DNA from 2 places in the Proteus sp. CA142267 genome. Region 2 is predicted to be linked to the other one. Evidence: predicted binding sites of a transcription regulator. Region 2 holds the regulator's gene; the other holds the start of a gene.

Region 1 (4,436 bases), on a different contig from region 2:
AACATTAAAAAAATAGAGTGTAAAATATAAATAAAAAGAAGATTAAAATTGAATGATAAGTTGATTTCTATGGTGATATTAACTTAAGTTATCATGACAATGTTTTTCTTTTATATGGAGTAGGCAATAAATTATAAAATAAAAAATGAAATATAAAAAAAATCACTATTTACTTTTTGTTTTAATTTTATTTTTATTGGTGTTGTGATGATGTTATCGTTTTTTTTATCAAGATTTAGATTGAATTATATTTTGAATGTTGAATTTTTTTGAATGATTTTTTATAAAAAAATGGAATAGAATATGAAATGTTAATTTTTTAATAAAAAATATTTATCTAAGTAGACTAGTAGTTATCACGATTTATTCACATCGAATGTAAATTATTAAAATAGTGATTTTATCACTTAATTTAATTAAATCTTATTTCGGTCAAGGAACAAATCAAAAAACTAAAAGGTAATAATAGCCTTATTGCTGGCATTATGCTTGTCATCTATTTATTAGAATGGTGAATGCATAAGTGTATTTATTGTCAGGGAGGTAAGGATATAGCTAATTATGGAGAATAAGCGAACACTGCGAAATATTATATTCAGCGGGATATGGATCATTTGGACTCTTGCCTTAATTGCCTTTTGGCGTTATCAGATGGCAGGCGAGTTTTTGATTATTCTAATCCTAATTTTTAGCATTATTATTTATTCTATGACGTTGAGGTTAAAAAAAGCCACTATGTTTAGTCGTAAAACTGAAACACCAAAAGCAGCAGAGCCTGTTGCACCAGTAATAACAGAAGAGAAAAAACCGATGCCAGAGCAAAAACTATACACGATTATTGCAAAAGGAACGGTATTCCAAGGCGATATTAATGTTGAAGGTGATATCCAAATTTGGGGTAAAGTAGCCGGCAATATTAATGTCAAAGATGGCGTTATTCGTGTTATGCATGCGGGACAGGTTGAAGGTGAATTAACAGCACCTGATATTATTATTGATGGTTTTGTAAAAGGCATCTGTGCTGCAAATAATTTAGATATCTTAGAACACGGTGAATTACGTGGTACTAGTCGTTGTGGCAGTATGTCTATTAAGCGTGGTGGTATTTTTACTGGGCAATCAGAGCAAGTTGAACATCAAGCAAAATCAGTTGCTCAACAACGTGTTGTTTCAATAAAAGAAAGCTCTAATGCAAATAAAGACAAAGTTGTTGCTCCAGTAGAAAACCAACTAAAAGAAAACAAAAAATAAAGTACCATTTTTCTTTTCATTGTTCGTTGCTTATCCTATTTTATCGCTATTGTCTTAATTTTATATAAATAGAGAATAACGATGAATTTAGATACTCCCAGACTACACCTAAGAGAATGGCGTGAGAGTGATAAAGCGCCATTTTTTTCTGAAATCAACTCTTCACCTGAAGTGATGCGCTACTTTCCTTGCACTTTATCTCAACTAGAAAGTGATAATATGGTTGAGACTATCCGAGAAAAATTTATTCAGCAAAATGGATGGGGAATGTGGGCTGTTGAATTAAAAGAAACTCAAGAATTTATTGGTTTTGTGGGGTTAAATATTCCAGCAGCATCTTTGCCATTTTATCCCTGCGTAGAAATTGGTTGGCGGATTGCGCAAAAATTTTGGCGAAAAGGCTATACCTATGAAGCAGCTTTAGCTGTATTTAAATGTGCGTTTGAAACGTTGGGATTAGAAGAGGTTGTCGCTTTTACCGCAGTTTCAAACCTTCCATCTCAAGGAGTAATGCAAAAACTAGGTATGCATCAATCTAATAATTTCTTTCATCCAGCATTAGATAAAGCACATCCTCTCGCTGAGCATGTTTTATATCGTCTGAAGAAGTCTGATTTTACTTTTCAGTCGAACGAATAGTCCGTTTTTTTTCAGGAAGAGGGGGAACGGGTTTTTTATCATCAATAAGATGACGTATTGCTAAGATTGGATGATAAATCAACATTCGTGGACCAGCCCAGCGCATGATCTGTTTCATTGTTTCTCGTTTGGCTGGCTGATAACAATGAATAGGACATTGTTTACAGGCCGGTTTATCTTCACCATAGCGACATTTATCTAATCGGTTATAGGAATAATTGATTAATTGTTGATAATAATCTGAGTCAGCTTCAGGATGCGAATGAGCATAAAGGTGAACCATTTTTTGAATAGTTTTTTTCTCACGATTTATTCTTTTTCCTGACATACCTTTCTCTCTTAGTAATATGTTGCATTTATTATACATCTTATCATTAAGCCTATAGAGACGCTAAAATATTATTTAATGCGTAATCATAAAAAATTTTGTCAAAAAGACTTTTCTTTTTTCTTAGAATATAATACTGTATTTATATACAGTTTATTTGCCTTTAAATGGTGAAACCAATGCGTGTGGAAATTTTATTTAATAAACAATCTAAGATAACTGACTCATTATTTCCGCTCTTAGAACACGAACTGAGAAAAAAGATCATTCCAGAATATCCAGATATGCAGTTTCGTATTGCCTTTAGTAGCATGAACTCAATTCAAGTCACAGGCATAAAAGATGAAACTAAGCATGAACACATAATGGAACTTATTCAAAGCGTTTGGGAAGATGATGGTTGGTTGCAAACAGACGATGAATAAAGTGCAGTAAAATTTAGCAAATAAAGTAATTACGATTGTCAGAATGAATTGGCTTTTTACTTGTTTATATAAAAAGCCAATAACATAGAAAAGGAAATCACTGACAATCGGGCTTTAAAACTGTATATCTATCAATGATGACAAATCTTATTTTCACTCGTTGTAAATCCACCCTCTGCTGGAATAAATTTACCTTTCCTTTCTAAGAAATCAACTAATTCAGTTGCTGTCATATTTTCAGCTGAGCACGTATGAAAACGTGAGTCATTACCGAATTGTTTATGGATAGCATCAATTAGCGATGTTTTAGTAAATGCAGTCTCTGAAGAAAGGATCATTTGTAAAACTTCATGACCATGTATTGATGACATATTGAGTACCCTAAAAAATAAAAGATACATTAATTATGCATCTTTATAAGAGGGTATCTTTGTTTTTAATCATAAAAAGCGATGACATTATATCATCGCTTAAAAAGAATCTTATTTTTCACTTCGCTGAAGTATTTTTTGCATTTCATCTTTGAGATGAAGCTTTTCTTTTTTTAGTTTGGCAACTTCGTCGTTATAGCCAGCTCCGTTTGGGCCTTCTAGTTTAGCAATTTCTTGATCGAGTCGATGATGTTTATCGTAGAGCGCTTCAAAGCGGGGATCACTATTTCTTAATTGAGAAACAAGGGATTGTTGATCTGAGAACATATAACCTCCTATGAAAAGAAATTGGGTCTCTATTTCAGTATAATCATAGATTGGTTATCTGCATGGTAGAGCATCACAAATTTACATTTCATGAAAAAACGTGATTTTTCTTTTTAAAACATTCGGAATTATCCACTCATAGTATTATTTACTAAGATGTTAGCATTCAAACACTAAAAATATTAGTATTCGGATAACGAGTAATAAAAACATCTGAATAATTTTGTTAGCGGCGAAGTGTTCGCTGTAAATATGGAGAGAGTGATGAACAAAGTAATATTATCTTTAGTAGCAGCAATGTCTTTATCTGCGTGTGCACAAGCTACCGACAGTTTAGATAAAGTTGCACCTTATCCTAAGGCTCAAGAAAATCAAGTTCGTCATGTTATCGAGTTAGAGAAAAAAGATAATGAAAGCAATTACCAAGTTGAATTAATTATTGGTAAAGAACTGAAAGTAGATTGCAACCATCAGTGGTTTGGTGCGGATCTAGATGAAAAGAATTTAGAAGGTTGGGGTTATAGCTATTATGTTGTTGGCGATTTAAATGGCCCAATGTCAACAATGATGGGATGTGCTGACAATACGAAAAAAGATGCCTTTGTACAAGCAAATATGGGATCAGATGCCTTTATTCGTTATAACAGCAAATTACCTATTGTTGTTTATGCACCAAAAGATGTTGATGTGAAGTATCGTATTTGGTCAGCAGCTGAGACGACTCAAGATTCAGTTAAAAAATAACGACCAACTTTATTTAGTGTTTACTAAAAAGCCCTTTGTTGTTGAGACAAAGGGCTTTGTTGTTATTTTAGCTAGATATTAGCGAATAACTAAAACTGACATTTTGGCATGGCGTACAATTGATGACGCTGTTGAGCCTAATAAATAAGAAGAAACATTAGGTCTATGTGACGCAATCGCAATTAAATCAGCATCAATGTGACGGGCATATTCTAAAATTTCATCTTTTGCGTTACCAACGCCAACATTACATACAATTTGCTCATCAGGAATTTTTGCATCTTTAATCATTTCTTGTAGTGCAACAAAAGCAAGACGAGTACGTTCTGACGAATCTTTGAATTTTTCAGG
Region 2 (4,436 bases):
GTTTACGTACTCGCTCGGCATTATAAACGTTGATACCTTGGTAGAGCTTATTCCATGTCCAACTTAATACGCGATCACTAATACGCACCGCTTCATATGAGAAATTAGCTGCAATTTCCTCCATGATATCTGTGGCATTTTTACGCGCTTTATCAAGTGAGATTTTCTTCGCTTTTGATTCATCTTCAATCGCTTTTTCAATGGCTTTCGATGAGAGCAATTTATTGAAGAGATCTTGGCGTGCTGGCAATTTTGGACCAACAGCCGCTAAACGCTGACGTGAAAAGTGGATACGCGCAACACGCGCAAGTTTTCGAGCTATACTGGTGTCAGTACCGTGTTCGTTCGCCATTTCACGCATTGAAACAGTGGGTGAAAAACGAACAAAGCTATCACGACCTAACCAGAGGATAGCGATAAATTTTTGGATACCGTTAAGCACACGTAAATGTGGAACGCCATTATGGCCTTCACGACCTGGAGAGCGTCCAAACATCACGGAAACCGGCAACATCTCGATATCAAGATGTGGGTTATTACGATGTGCATCAAGATAAGCGTGGAATGTCTTCACGGAATCTTTACGAGGATCGGGCGAGTAGTAACGGAATACTCTTGGGCCGTCATCAATAAAGACATATGCAGGAAGCTTAGTTCCACTGATTTCGATAGGTTGCAGCGGATCAGGCAATCCTAAAGAGAGACACTGCTGTCGTAATGTCAGTAAGTCCGCCTTTGAATGATAAGGCAGAACATAAAGGAAAGATCGCGACGTATCTAACCCTAATTCAGCGATAGGATCAGTCGGAACTCGTTTGCTTTTTACCAATAATTTTAGTGGTAAATTCAATGTGTTATAATATAGTTTACGCCAAGCTGACATAAATAGTTGTAGCCTCTTATTAGCAATACTTCGAAAGCATAACAGAAAGTCTTTCGTAGATCTGTGGTGCTGTGACAATATTAATAGAGAAAAGTGGCAAAATAATCGTTTGTTTTCGATAGAGTTTATTATGGCTAATCAAAATAAAGGTCTTACCCGAATCATCAAAGCCGGTGGCTATTCATACAAAGGCATTCGTGCCGCTTGGATTAATGAAGCCGCTTTTAGACAAGAAGCAATTGTGACCTTGGTTGCAATTATCCTTTCATTTTTCATCGATGTCAGTGGTCTAGAGCGCATTTTACTCATTGGTTCCGTTGTATTGGTTGTGATCTTGGAACTAGTAAATAGTGCAATAGAAGCCGTTGTCGATCGAATTGGATCTGAATACCACGAATTATCCGGACGTGCAAAAGATATGGGTTCTGCCGCCGTTCTGATCGCTATTATATTGGGATTATTTACTTGGGTAACCATTCTTTGGGGGCATTTCTTCGCATAAAGTTAAAAAATTCGATTTTTGTCGAAAAATAATCCAAAGATGCGTGTTTTATATTCATTTAAGGTTTCAAATCGTCATATACCTGTATATACTCACAGTCTGACTGTATAAACAAACAGGGGGCGGAATGAAAGCATTAACTGCAAGGCAGCAGCAGGTTTACGATTTGGTTCGTGATCACATTTCGCAAACGGGTATGCCACCAACACGGGCTGAAATAGCTTCCCAACTTGGGTTTCGCTCACCAAATGCGGCAGAAGAGCACTTAAAAGCTCTTGCTCGTAAAGGCGTGATAGAAATTGTCTCTGGTGCGTCCAGAGGTATCCGTTTGCTAATGGAAGAAGAGCCAGAAGGACTGCCATTAATTGGGCGAGTCGCTGCTGGTGAACCACTTTTAGCGCAAGAGCATATTGAAAGCCACTATCAAGTTGACCCAATGCTATTTAAACCAAGTGCAGATTTTTTATTGCGCGTTAATGGTATGTCAATGAAAGATATTGGCATTATGGATGGTGATTTACTTGCTGTGCATAAAACGCAAGATGTTCACAACGGGCAAGTTATTGTGGCTCGTATCGAAGATGAAGTGACAGTAAAGCGCTTTAAGAAAAGCGGTAATAAAATTGAACTTCATGCAGAAAACCCAGAATTTTCACCTATTATCGTCGATTTACGCGAACAAAGCTTTACTGTGGAAGGTTTAGCAGTAGGGGTTATTCGTAACGGCGAATGGCTGTAATTTGTACCAACGTAAGTCAATACAACTTATTTTATAAAGATGCAGATGATATGTAAGACCACAAAATCATCTGCATTTTTTTATTTCTAATTTGTATAAAAAAACACCATTTCACTACAAATGTAATTACAATATGATGTGTTTTAATTACGGAGGTGCTTATGACAACGATACAAGTCACCTGGCTTTTTGTATTTTATAAGCTCAACGAGGCTTATAGTCGCCGGTTTTTTTCTGCTTAAGGTTATCATCCATACTGTGATCATGATGGCAACCTTCAGGATGTGTACACTCTTGTGCTTCGTGGCACTGTGAACATAATCCATGAATTTCTATGACGCTATGTCGTAAATGAAATCCACTCTCTTTTGCTAGTAATGAAATTGCATCTTCAATTTTATGGCTATTCTTTTCAGTGACAGATAAACAACGGTCACAAATTAGCATTACTGACGTATGTTCAACATCATCAAAATGATGACAAAGTACATAACTGTTGGTGGATTCTATTTTATGGATAAATCCTTGCTCAAGTAAAAATTCTAACCCACGATAGACAGTAGGTGGTTTTGCTTGTGGCTCAACTTGGCGTAATAAATCCAATAAATCATATGCGCTGATAGCAGAAGGTTGCTGCATTATCAGACGTAATACTGCCAGACGTTGTGAAGTCAGGCGAACACCTCGTTTCTGGCAGATCTTTTCTGCCTGAGCGAGCAATTTCTCTTCATTCATGGGGATAAGATGCTCTCAGACGTTGTTAATGACACAGATCCTATCATATTTTTCAAGAGTAAACCTTTGTGTAAAGTGGGGTTTTGTGAAAATAACTGTGGTATTACGTCCTTTTTAAAAGTATCTGTTGTTAGAACAAAAAACCCAGCTTGAGCTGGGTTAATTTTTTAAGTGATTTTAGATAAATTGTTCTCAAGTAACTATCAGAACGGAATATCGTCATCAAAATCCATTGGTGGTTCATTGTTTGGCGCTGGTGCGGCAGCTGGTTGTTGTGCTGGGCGAGATTGTGCACCACCGCTAAATTGTTGTGATGCTTGTGGCTGTTGTGGTTGACCCCAACCGCCTTGACCACCTTGAGAAGGTGCGCCATCTTGGCCACCACGGCCGCCTAACATCTGCATTGAGCCACCAATGTTAACAACAACTTCAGTGCTATATCTGTCTTGACCACTTTGGTCTTGCCATTTACGTGTTTGTAACTGACCTTCGATATACACTTGTGAACCTTTACGCAGATATTCGCCCGCAATTTCCGCTAATTTGCCGAAAATTACCACACGGTGCCACTCGGTTTTTTCTTTCATTTCACCGGTTTGTTTATCGCGCCAGCTTTCTGATGTTGCCAGTGTTAGATTGGCAACTGCACCGCCACTTGGCATATAACGGATTTCTGGATCCTGCCCTAAATTACCGATAAGAATAACTTTGTTTACGCCTCTGCTCGCCATGTGAGGTACTCCTGCGAAAGTAAATTTTTTGAAATCATAAGCGAATAAGTTTATCACGTACGCTAAAATTTGAATATGACGTGTGATGAATTTCTCAATTGTGAACATTGTCGAAATTTTTCTGTCTCAAAATGACAGAGTTACATCACCATTCAATTTCACTATATATACTGTATATCCATTCAGTTAACTTTGTGTCATAATTATCCGATTCTTTCTTTTTCGGCGACTCTCTCAATCCGGGATATATTCATGGATAAAATCGAAGTACGGGGCGCTCGCACCCATAATCTAAAAAATATCAACTTGATCATTCCTCGCGATAAACTGATTGTTATTACGGGGCTTTCTGGCTCAGGTAAATCTTCTTTAGCCTTTGATACGCTTTATGCAGAAGGGCAACGACGCTATGTGGAATCGCTTTCTGCTTATGCTCGTCAGTTTCTTTCGTTGATGGAAAAACCTGATGTTGACCATATTGAAGGTTTATCCCCCGCTATTTCGATTGAGCAGAAATCTACGTCGCACAACCCACGTTCGACAGTGGGAACGATTACAGAAATTCACGACTACCTACGTCTCTTATTTGCACGTGTTGGTGAGCCTCGTTGTCCTGATCACGATATTCCGCTCGCCGCTCAGACGGTCAGCCAAATGGTTGATAATGTACTTGAACAACCTGAAGGCAAGCGCCTAATGCTTTTAGCGCCTGTGGTGAAAGAGCGTAAAGGCGAGCATATTAAGTTACTTAATAATCTTGCCACTCAAGGTTATATTCGTGCTCGTATTGATGGTGAGGTGTGTGATCTCTCCGATCCACCAACATTAGAGTTACAGAAGAAACAT

Evidence for each region. Region 2 encodes LexA, which represses DNA repair genes until DNA is damaged. Its sites were predicted from a motif close to TNCTGTATGTACATACAGNA; they were not measured.
Region 1: C0T34_RS04425 (DinI-like family protein) is a predicted target of LexA. The motif match lies at 2,353-2,372, and genes of this name have one in related genera.

Annotation. Positions count from the first base shown of each region.
Region 1 is NZ_QPMG01000001.1:940,937-945,372, reverse strand. Features, by position in the region: gene C0T34_RS04440 (polymer-forming cytoskeletal protein) at 736-1,251, shown strand; gene C0T34_RS04435 (GNAT family N-acetyltransferase) at 1,333-1,890, shown strand; gene C0T34_RS04430 (nitrous oxide-stimulated promoter family protein) at 1,868-2,218, opposite strand; gene C0T34_RS04425 (DinI-like family protein) at 2,398-2,643, shown strand; gene C0T34_RS04420 (YecH family metal-binding protein) at 2,775-3,014, opposite strand; gene C0T34_RS04415 (DUF465 domain-containing protein) at 3,126-3,341, opposite strand; gene eco (serine protease inhibitor ecotin) at 3,606-4,085, shown strand; gene C0T34_RS04405 (universal stress protein) at 4,164-4,436, opposite strand, start outside.
Region 2 is NZ_QPMG01000015.1:25,048-29,483, forward strand. Features, by position in the region: gene plsB (glycerol-3-phosphate 1-O-acyltransferase PlsB) at 1-883, opposite strand, end outside; gene C0T34_RS17420 (diacylglycerol kinase) at 1,014-1,385, shown strand; gene lexA (transcriptional repressor LexA) at 1,513-2,124, shown strand; gene zur (zinc uptake transcriptional repressor Zur) at 2,329-2,859, opposite strand; gene ssb1 (single-stranded DNA-binding protein SSB1) at 3,063-3,590, opposite strand; gene uvrA (excinuclease ABC subunit UvrA) at 3,843-4,436, shown strand, end outside.